Regions from separate parts of the Mesorhizobium sp. C268A genome, predicted to be linked through region 1. Evidence: riboswitches for the same ligand, from Rfam matches in the RefSeq annotation. Region 1 holds a riboswitch; each other region holds the start of a gene.

Region 1 (2,195 bases):
GAGAGCGACGGGTTAGCCGCCCTTCTTTGGTCGGGATCAGCGATTGCCGTAGAGGTCGCGGTCGGCGCCCTGAACGACAGGCTGCTTGTCAGCGTGCGCCGGCTTCTGAATGGAAGCCGTATACGAGCTGTCGACCGAGACGGCTGGCTGGTTCGCACCATTGGAACCGTAATTGTCGCTACCGGCGAAGGCGCTGCCGGTGATCGCCAAAACGGCTGCGGCAGTGAGGATGATCTTTTTCATTTTTAGGACTCCAGTTTGTCTGTCCGTCTAGCGGCGTGTCTTGGGAGGAATTCGCGTCGTTCGGACAGCCCCGATGTGGGAAAGCCATAGGCTGGTTTCCAATCACGAAGTTGTTCCGTGTGGACCACGGTCCTGCACCTTGAAATTGTGCCAGGAAGTTCCTCTATGGTCATTTATCGCATTGTTTTCAGTTGCTTATGTCGAACCGAGTGGTTCGCTCCGGTGTCGGTTTCCGGGCCGTCGTTCACACCGTCCTGCACGCATTGTCAACAGAAACGAACCGTTCGGTTCGATTAGAGATTGCTAATAGTAACTTTTCGATACCGTTGAGCCCTTTTTGCCCCCGATCGGAACTGGATCCGCAGCGATTCGAAACGGCGATGATAGCGCCGCAAGACAGGATCTCAGCCCTTCGGTGGTCGGCGGGGCGTATGCCGCGCGTGTCGCGCCGCATGGATACGATGTCGCTTTCATGCCGACGTCGCGATCGCTGCCGTGATTAGATGATCGCATCTCAGGTGCCGCTTCGTGACGACGCAGCGGAGAATTGGGAAGCCGGTCAGAATCCGGCGCTGCCCCCGCAACGGTGGTGGAGTTGAAGTCGCAACGGGAGACCACTGGGCAAGAGCCTGGGAAGGTGTCGCGATGGTCCGCAAGGACAACTCCAGAGCCCGGAAACCAGCCCGAGATGCATAGACTCGACTGATCGCGGTGGGCGGTCAAGAGGTGGATAGTGCATGTCCGGCGCCGCGCCGGCCTGCGTCCGATCCTTCCTCCATCACCACCAAGTTCAGTCCTTAAACCACGAGGACAGAACTATGGATACGCGCAACGACATGCTGAGGCTCCTGAACGGCCGCAAGCAAGGCTTTTCGCTGGAACAGCCCTTCTACACCGACCCGGACTATTTCAAGCTCGACATGGAGCTTATCTGGTATCGCGACTGGCTGTTCATCGGCCATGATTGCGAACTGCCGAAGCCCGGCAGCTATATCACCGTGCAGATCGGCGATTATCCGGTGGTGCTGGTCCGCGACCAGAAGGGCAACATCAACGCCTTTCACAATTCCTGCCGCCATCGCGGCAGCCGTGTCTGCAACACTGAGAAGGGCATGGCGGCAAAGCTTGTCTGCCCCTATCACCAGTGGACCTACGAGCTTGACGGCCGGCTGCTGTTTGCCCGCCAGATGGCCGACGGTTTCGACAAGAGCCAGTTCGGCCTGAAGCCCGTCGCCTGCGAGAGCGTCGGCGGCTACATCTTCATCTGCCTGGCGAAAGAACCTGCCGACTTTGCGCCGATGCGCGCCATGATAGAGCCCTACCTCAAGCCGCACCGGCTGAATGAAGCCAAGGTCGCCTTCGAGAGCACCATCATCGAGAAGGGCAACTGGAAGCTGGTCTGGGAAAACAACCGCGAATGCTATCACTGCGCCGGCAATCATCCAGAGCTGTGCAAGACATTCCCCGAAGCGCCGACGGTGACCGGCGTGCAGGGCGCCGACAGCGATCCGGAGATGCTGGCGCACTGGGCGAAATGCGAGGCGGCGGGCCTGCCGAGCAAGTTCCGCATCGATCCGGCCGGGCAATACCGCGCCACCCGCGCGCCGCTGCTGCGCGATGCCGTCAGCTACACGATGTCGGGAAAGCGCGCGGTGACGAAGAACCTGTCCGACACTGTTGCCGCCGACCGCATCGGCACCTTGATGCACTACCACTATCCGACGACCTGGAACCACATACTGATCGACCATGCGGTCACCTTCCGGGTGCTGCCGATCAGCGCCACCGAAACCGCGGTGACGACCAAGTGGCTGGTGCACAAGGATGCGGTCGAGGGGGTCGACTACAACCTTGAGGAGCTCACCCATGTCTGGACCGAGACCAACGACCAGGACCGCCGCATCGTCGAGGAAAACGCCTTCGGCATCCTGTCTCCGGCCTATGAGCCCGGC
Region 2 (2,195 bases), 730 kb from region 1:
GCGTACCTGCGGCGTCTGCGGGAAGGACCCGATGGTCGTCGTCGGGAACGGCGGCAGCCCGAGTGAGCCGGCCTGGACTCTGGAGCGCTCGCCAAAAGCGCTCTCTCGTCGCTTCGCGCTGTCCTCAATGCTAGCGATCCGCCCCTGAACAAGCGGGTCATGGATCCTCGTGGATGTCACGCGCGTGGCGGCAGCCTCGGCAGACGCTTTCAACGCGCCTGCCACCGCATCCCTGCCTTGGGACAGGGCCCCGGCTAGCAAGACCAGCTCGTCGGTCTTCTGGGCCGCGAAGGCGAGCCACGACCTGATGTCCGCGTCGAGTTCCGTCTCCATGCGCAGATCAATCGGCACATGCAGCATCGAGCAAGAAGGCGCGATCTCGACGCGGTCCAAGGGCCAGCCGGCGACGATCGGTTTGATGCGGTCGAGAATGGCGGGCAGGTTCGCACGCCAGACGTTGCGGCCATCGATCAAGCCAAGCGAGAGCACCAGATCCTTCGGAGCGAGCCGAGCCACCGTTTCCAGCTGCTCGGGAGCGCGCACGAGATCAATATGCAGGCCGGCCAGGGGCAGAGAAATCGCGGTTTCGAGATTGTCTCCCAGCGACCCGAAATACGTAGCCAGCATGATCTTCAGCTCGGGCGCGGCTTTCGACAGCTGGCCATAGGCGAATTCGAACGCAGCTCGTTCGTTCGGGTTCAGATCGAGGACAAGCGCTGGCTCATCGATCTGCACCCAGTCGGCTCCCGACAGCTTCAGCCTCTCCAGAAGCTGCTCGTAAACCGGCAGCAGCCGCGGTAGGAGCGCGATGGGACCGAACCCCTCGGCAGGCGATTTCGCCAGCTTGAGGAAGGTGATGGGTCCAAGGATGACTGGGCGTGTGTGAATGCCGAGAGCTTTAGCCTCGAGGAAGTAATCGACCGGCTTCGATGACGAGAGGGCGAACGTCTGATCATCATCGAGTTCCGGCACAATGTAGTGGTAGTTGGTGTCAAACCACTTGGTCATTTCCATCGCGGTTACACCAGGTCCATGAGCCTCCTCCTGGTAACCAGCGTGTCCACAATCCTCCGTCTGACCCTGGTTGCCGCGCGCCATTGCGAAGTAGATGTCAAGTGGGACCTCGCCGCTATTCCAGCCGTAACGGGATGGAACGGCCCCGACCATGGCTGCGGTGTCGAGCACATGGTCGTAAAGCGAGAAGTCGTTCGACGGGATTTTCGACACGCCGCGATCGCGCTGCTCTTCCCAGCTAGCGGCACGGAGCGCCTTCGACGTCGTGAGAAGGTCGCCAGCGGACGATGTTCCGGACCAGTAGCTTTCAAGCGCGAATTTCAGTTCTCGCCGACGACCGAAGCGCGGCACGCCGAGCGTTGCTACAGGAATTTGCTGAGAGACAGTCATGTCATACCCCGATGATTGGGGCGTCGGTGACAAGGAAGGCGCTAGCAGGCCGGCATCAACGCCGGGTTGCAGCGGCCACCGAGACACCCCGCCCGTGGACGTAATTCGCGTGGCAGGTCTCCTGGCTCGCGGGGTCATAGCCTCTACCCGTCTTCCTGAGGGTATTCGCCTCAGTGACGTGATTGGGGTTGGCTCGCCGCTAACAGTTGCGGGGGCAGCGCCGGCATCGCACCGGCTTCCCTCTTAGCTCCGCTGCGGCAGCGCCGCACGCGAGAACCACGACACGCAGACAATCACAGCAGTTCGCTCTTTTGTCAATGACGCATAACGAAATGTTTATGTCGTTATGTGATCGCACTTTTACGCCTTTGTCTAGCATTGTGAAATATTCCGTCCGCCGATTGGCGGCGCTGCACGGCGCTACTTAGTCCCGATAAGCCGTTTTAGACCTCATTCAGGCAGCAAACTAAGTATCTCGTCGCCAGGTGCTCCGCATTGAGGAACGCGGAATTGCAGGCAAAGCTCGCGTGCTTCATATTCGCATCATACGGTCGGCAGAACCCCGGTTTTATCCAGTGCACGCTCCAGTGCGGTGTGCAATTCTACACAGTCCGATACGAAGGCATTCTGGCCTCGCTGATCCATCCCAAGCCGAGATAGTGGAAGTCATCCGCAGGCACCATAACCCGGCTGTTGTCTAAACGAAGTCCGCTGAGTCGATGCCCTTGGTGTAGCCGGCCGATCGACGCTGATAACTAGCTTTGCTGCACCAAGTTTCAGCTGGGAAACGT
Region 3 (2,195 bases), on a different contig from region 1:
GACGAGCCAGGGCCCGCGCGGCCGCGACAGCATGTCGGCTAGCCGCCGGCATTCCGCCTCGAGATCATGGTCGGAAAGCATATGATTGGTCAGCCACAGCGTCAGGCAATCGACGAGCACCGGCTGGTTGTCGGGCAAGGCTTCGAGCGCTCCGACAAGATCGAGCGGCGCGTCGATGGTCGCCCAGCCTTCGCCGCGCCGCGAGCGATGCAGCGCGATGCGCTCGCGCATCTCATCGTCATAGGCTTCGGCGGTGGCGATATAGGCCCATGGCGGCGGCAACGCCGTCGCCAAAGTTTCGGCATGCGCGCTCTTGCCGGAGCGCGCACCGCCGATGATGAAGGTCAAACTGCGATCAGGCAAAGCTGTCGCGCAGGCTGGTCGCGGTGCCGGTGAAGCGCGTGCGCACTATGCCGACAACTGCGCCGAGCACCACCCAGAACACCAGATTGGTCAGCGTCACCGCCACCACGAACTGATGATGCAGGCTCTCCGGGATCGGCGTTACGAAACTGTCAGGCTGCGGCGCGCCGACAATATGCGGGGCGACGATCAGGACGACGGCGAGCACGGTCAGGGGCGCCGACGTGCGGAAGGTGATAAGGGCAAGACCGATCGCCGTTGTCATCACCGTTGCCCACCACCAGATCTGGCGCTGCATGAGATCGGCCGCCGGCATTGCCGGCAGTTCCGGCGGCAGGCCGAGTCCCGGCGCCAGCGTGAACACGGCAAAGCCGGCCAGACCCCAGAACACGCCCTGGCGCCAGCTGCCGATGCCGCCGGCGAACTCGGAAACCGCCACCAGGACCAGCGCGAAGCCGATGCCGGTGACAATGTTGGCGACGACACTGAAGGCGAAGCGCTCGAAGCCGTCGGCCGGCGCCCAGCCTTCGTCCTCCGCCGGCGCGGCTGCTCCAGCCGGGGCTGCGCTGCTCACGGCATTTTCCGCCGGCGCGGCGGTGCTCATGGCATTGGTGTCCGCAGCGTTGGCGGCGGGCGCCGCGGCATGCTCATGCTCATGGCCGCCACCAGCCTTTTCGTAGACCTCCGCCTTGAGGATCAGCGGCACGGTGGCGTAGGCCTGCATGCAGGCGAGAGCGACGCCGGCCACGAGCCCTGCGATCGCCGCGATGAACACGACGTTGCGAAACAGGTTCATGATGTCAGATCCTGGTCAGTGGCAGGGAAACGCCATCGAATGGCGATAGTCGTGCGCCGCATTGTGGACCGCATCGATGTGCGAGAAACCGACAACGCCGACGACGAAAATGCCCAGAAACGCGCTAAGCACGAGCTGCATGAAGCGCGACTGCGAGGAGACGGAAGCGCCGAGGGAGACGGAAGCGGTATTCATATCTTGTCCTTTCGCCCTCCACCCGAGGGCATCGAAGTCAGTTCCCTGTCGCCGGCAGGTCTCCTGGCTCGCGGATCAGCGCCCTTCCCCACCTTCCCGAAGAAAAAATCCCCAGTGGCTTGGAGAGGACTACCGCACACAGTTGCGGGGGCAGCCACGGCATTGGGCAACAAGTCAGCCCTCACCGCATTCCCTCTTGGTCCCTAACGGAACCGACGACATGCATGACTATAGGCTGAAACGGCCGCATCCGGCAAACCAAATTCCGCCGGCCAACAGCGCGAATGCGCCATGCGGCGTTACGGGTTCAACGCGGTGATCCGCTCGGCAACCAGCCGCTGCAGCCGCCACAGATGGCGATCGTGAATGCCGCGCTCTTCAAGGTTTTTCACCGTGTTGTAGAGATAGTCGGCGCCCGACCCCCAGTGCCCGCAGGACGTTGCCAGCCTTTCGACGACCTTGCCCTCGTCGAGCGGTCCTGAATAGGTCAGGCCGTTGCGGTTGATGACGAAGGCCAATGCCCTGAGCGGTCCGGCCTCGCTTGCAAGCTTGAGCATGCGCGGCCGGTAGCTTGTCGGCTTCAGCGTGACTTCGCGCCGGAAAAGCCGGCCCAACTGCTCGCGCCGGTTATTGTCGGTCAGCCGAAAGGCGACGCCCTTGCATTGTCCGCCACGGTCCAGCGCCATCATCAGGCCGGGGCTGTCCTTGGTGCCGCGCCAGCGCGTCATGTTCATGCAAAAGGACCGATGCCAGCCGCGCGCCAAGGCAACGCGGTCCTCGACATAATCTATTTCCGGTTTCCAGATCAGCGATCCATAGCCGAACAGCCATAGCGGTTCGC
Region 4 (2,195 bases), on a different contig from region 1:
GAGAGAGATGGCCAACCCTTGCAGCGTCTGTCATAGACGCCTCAATAAGCCTCGTAGGTTGTGCAATGGCATCGGACAAAGTGCTCGACATGATCCATGGCGCCCTCATTGCGCATGGAATAGATGCAGTCCGCAGAGATAGGGACGTCATGCTCCAATCGAAGCAGCTTCGGTTTGAGGCTGAGGTGTTCGAGACGAGTTCTGACCGGCTGGTCCTGGAAATCTACATTTTTTCTCCGCTGCTTGATGTTCAGCCGGTCATTGAATCCTTTGCTGGCTTCGGCGACACGCGCGAACAGGAACTGAACCAGGCGTTTGAAAAGTTTCTCCGTGGTGTTTTCCATGTGGCCATTGAGGGACTGGCCGATCACGTCTGCGAGAACATGCAGGCCGAAATAGAGCTTTGGCAGCGAAGCAGCGCCAGTTGGAAGATCTGGCGAAAAGATGCCCGCTGGAAAATCTATAGCGGCCCGGTCATTTCCCAGGCCACAACCGAGCTATGCTCGCTGACACCAGGCTATCCAGCATTCTATGCCAAGCTGGAAAAGCTGTTCACAGCTTCGGTACCCCCCGGAAGCCATTTTGTCCGGACCTTTCTGGCAGGCTTGAAGGGCACGCTGATTAGTGCCGAAGTCCTTCTGGACAACGCGGTTTGGCATGAGGGACAGAATCTGGCTGTCGGTCATGACTGGGACTATAGCGATGGCTATCAAGCTATCCGACAGGTCATCCTGGCACTGCCGGAAGCCGGGACATGACAGCCCCTGCCGACATCGCCATGTCGTAGCCGTGCGTTGACACCGCTGCCTGCAAAAGCCTAAATCCGCTCCAGACGGTCCCCTGCCCGCAACGGCAAGGGCCAAGAGGGAATGCGGTGCGGGACGAAAAAATCCCAAATCCGCGGCTGTCCCCGCAACTGTAAGCGAAGAGCCAAGGCCGAAAGCCACTGGGTAACACCGGGAAGGCGGCTAACCAAGGCAATGACTCGCGAGCCAGGAGACCTGCCGTCTGAGACAAAGTATCCGATCGCCTGGCGGGTTTCCGGGCAAGGAGCACGGTTTTTGGACCAGAACAGCAGTTTTTCGGCTGGCACAACGGACATTGCGTCCGGCGACAACGACGCCCTGACCGGCGTGACCGTCATCGTCTGCGCCTCCTGCCGCGATGAGACCGGTTCCGACGCCCATCCGCGCGCCGGCGAATTGCTGGCTGAGGACACACGCCGCGCCGCTGCCGGCGATATCCGGGTCCGCACCGCCGAATGTCTCGGCAATTGCAAGCGCCGCCTCAGCGCCGCGATCCTGCGCGATGGCTGCTGGAGCTATGTCTTCGGCGATCTGACCGCAACCAGCGGCGCCGACCTCGTTACCGGCGCAAAGCTCTTCGCGACTTCGGCCGACGGCCTCATCCCGTGGCGCGGCCGGCCCGATAGCCTCAAGCGCGGCCTCGTTGCCCGCATCCCACCCCTCGACATGCTGAAGGACTGACGATGAACGCTTCAAACCCGGCCGCCAACCTCTCCCGTGTTCCCTGCACTGTCGTTACAGGCTTCCTCGGCGCCGGCAAGACGACGCTGGTCCGCCATCTCCTGGAAAATGCCGGCGGCAAGCGCATCGCGATCATCGTCAACGAGTTCGGCGACATCGGCATCGACGGGGAAATCCTGAAAGGCTGCGGCATCGACACCTGCCCCGAGGAAAACATCGTCGAACTGGCCAATGGCTGCATCTGCTGTACAGTCGCCGACGATTTCGTGCCCGCCCTCGACAAGATCCTCGCGCTGACACCGAAGGTTGACCACATCCTGATCGAGACTTCGGGCCTGGCTCTGCCCAAGCCCCTGGTCCAGGCGTTCCAGTGGCCGAGCGTGAAGAGCCGGGTAACCGTCGACGGTGTCATCGCCGTGGTAGACGGCCCGGCGCTGGCCGAAGGCCGCGTCGCCAACGACATGGACGCTTTGCAGGCACAGCGCGCTCAGGACGAGACGCTCGACCATGACGATCCTGTCGAAGAAGTGTTCGAGGACCAGATCGCCTGCGCCGATTTGATCATCCTGTCGAAAAGCGATTTGATGGACGCCGCCGGTTCTGCCCGCGCCAACGCCATCATCAATGAACATTCCGCCCGCGCCGTGAAGATCGTGCCGACCGGGCATGGCAAGGTCGACCCGTCGGTGCTGCTTGGCCTCGGTCTCG

Evidence for each region. Region 1 has a riboswitch for cobalamin ahead of NKL06_RS14360 (aromatic ring-hydroxylating oxygenase subunit alpha). Riboswitches for the same ligand answer to the same signal wherever they lie in the genome.
Region 2: another riboswitch for cobalamin. It lies ahead of metE (5-methyltetrahydropteroyltriglutamate--homocysteine S-methyltransferase); the one in region 1 lies ahead of NKL06_RS14360 (aromatic ring-hydroxylating oxygenase subunit alpha).
Region 3: another riboswitch for cobalamin. It lies ahead of NKL06_RS29680 (CbtB domain-containing protein); the one in region 1 lies ahead of NKL06_RS14360 (aromatic ring-hydroxylating oxygenase subunit alpha).
Region 4: another riboswitch for cobalamin. It lies ahead of NKL06_RS29910 (DUF1636 family protein); the one in region 1 lies ahead of NKL06_RS14360 (aromatic ring-hydroxylating oxygenase subunit alpha).

The regions. Positions count from the first base shown of each region.
Region 1 is NZ_JAMYVX010000001.1:2,985,809-2,988,003, reverse strand. It holds gene NKL06_RS14365 (DUF680 domain-containing protein) at 37-243, opposite strand; cobalamin riboswitch at 743-944, shown strand; gene NKL06_RS14360 (aromatic ring-hydroxylating oxygenase subunit alpha) at 1,062-2,195, shown strand, end outside.
Region 2 is NZ_JAMYVX010000001.1:2,260,046-2,262,240, reverse strand. It holds gene metE (5-methyltetrahydropteroyltriglutamate--homocysteine S-methyltransferase) at 1-1,404, opposite strand, end outside; cobalamin riboswitch at 1,499-1,700, opposite strand.
Region 3 is NZ_JAMYVX010000003.1:581,301-583,495, forward strand. It holds gene cobU (bifunctional adenosylcobinamide kinase/adenosylcobinamide-phosphate guanylyltransferase) at 1-363, opposite strand, end outside; gene NKL06_RS29675 (CbtA family protein) at 356-1,159, opposite strand; gene NKL06_RS29680 (CbtB domain-containing protein) at 1,175-1,354, opposite strand; cobalamin riboswitch at 1,391-1,586, opposite strand; gene NKL06_RS29685 (gamma-glutamylcyclotransferase) at 1,654-2,195, opposite strand, start outside.
Region 4 is NZ_JAMYVX010000003.1:627,060-629,254, forward strand. It holds gene NKL06_RS29900 (winged helix-turn-helix domain-containing protein) at 1-36, shown strand, start outside; gene NKL06_RS29905 (DUF6348 family protein) at 66-758, shown strand; cobalamin riboswitch at 817-1,023, shown strand; gene NKL06_RS29910 (DUF1636 family protein) at 1,062-1,487, shown strand; gene cobW (cobalamin biosynthesis protein CobW) at 1,490-2,195, shown strand, end outside.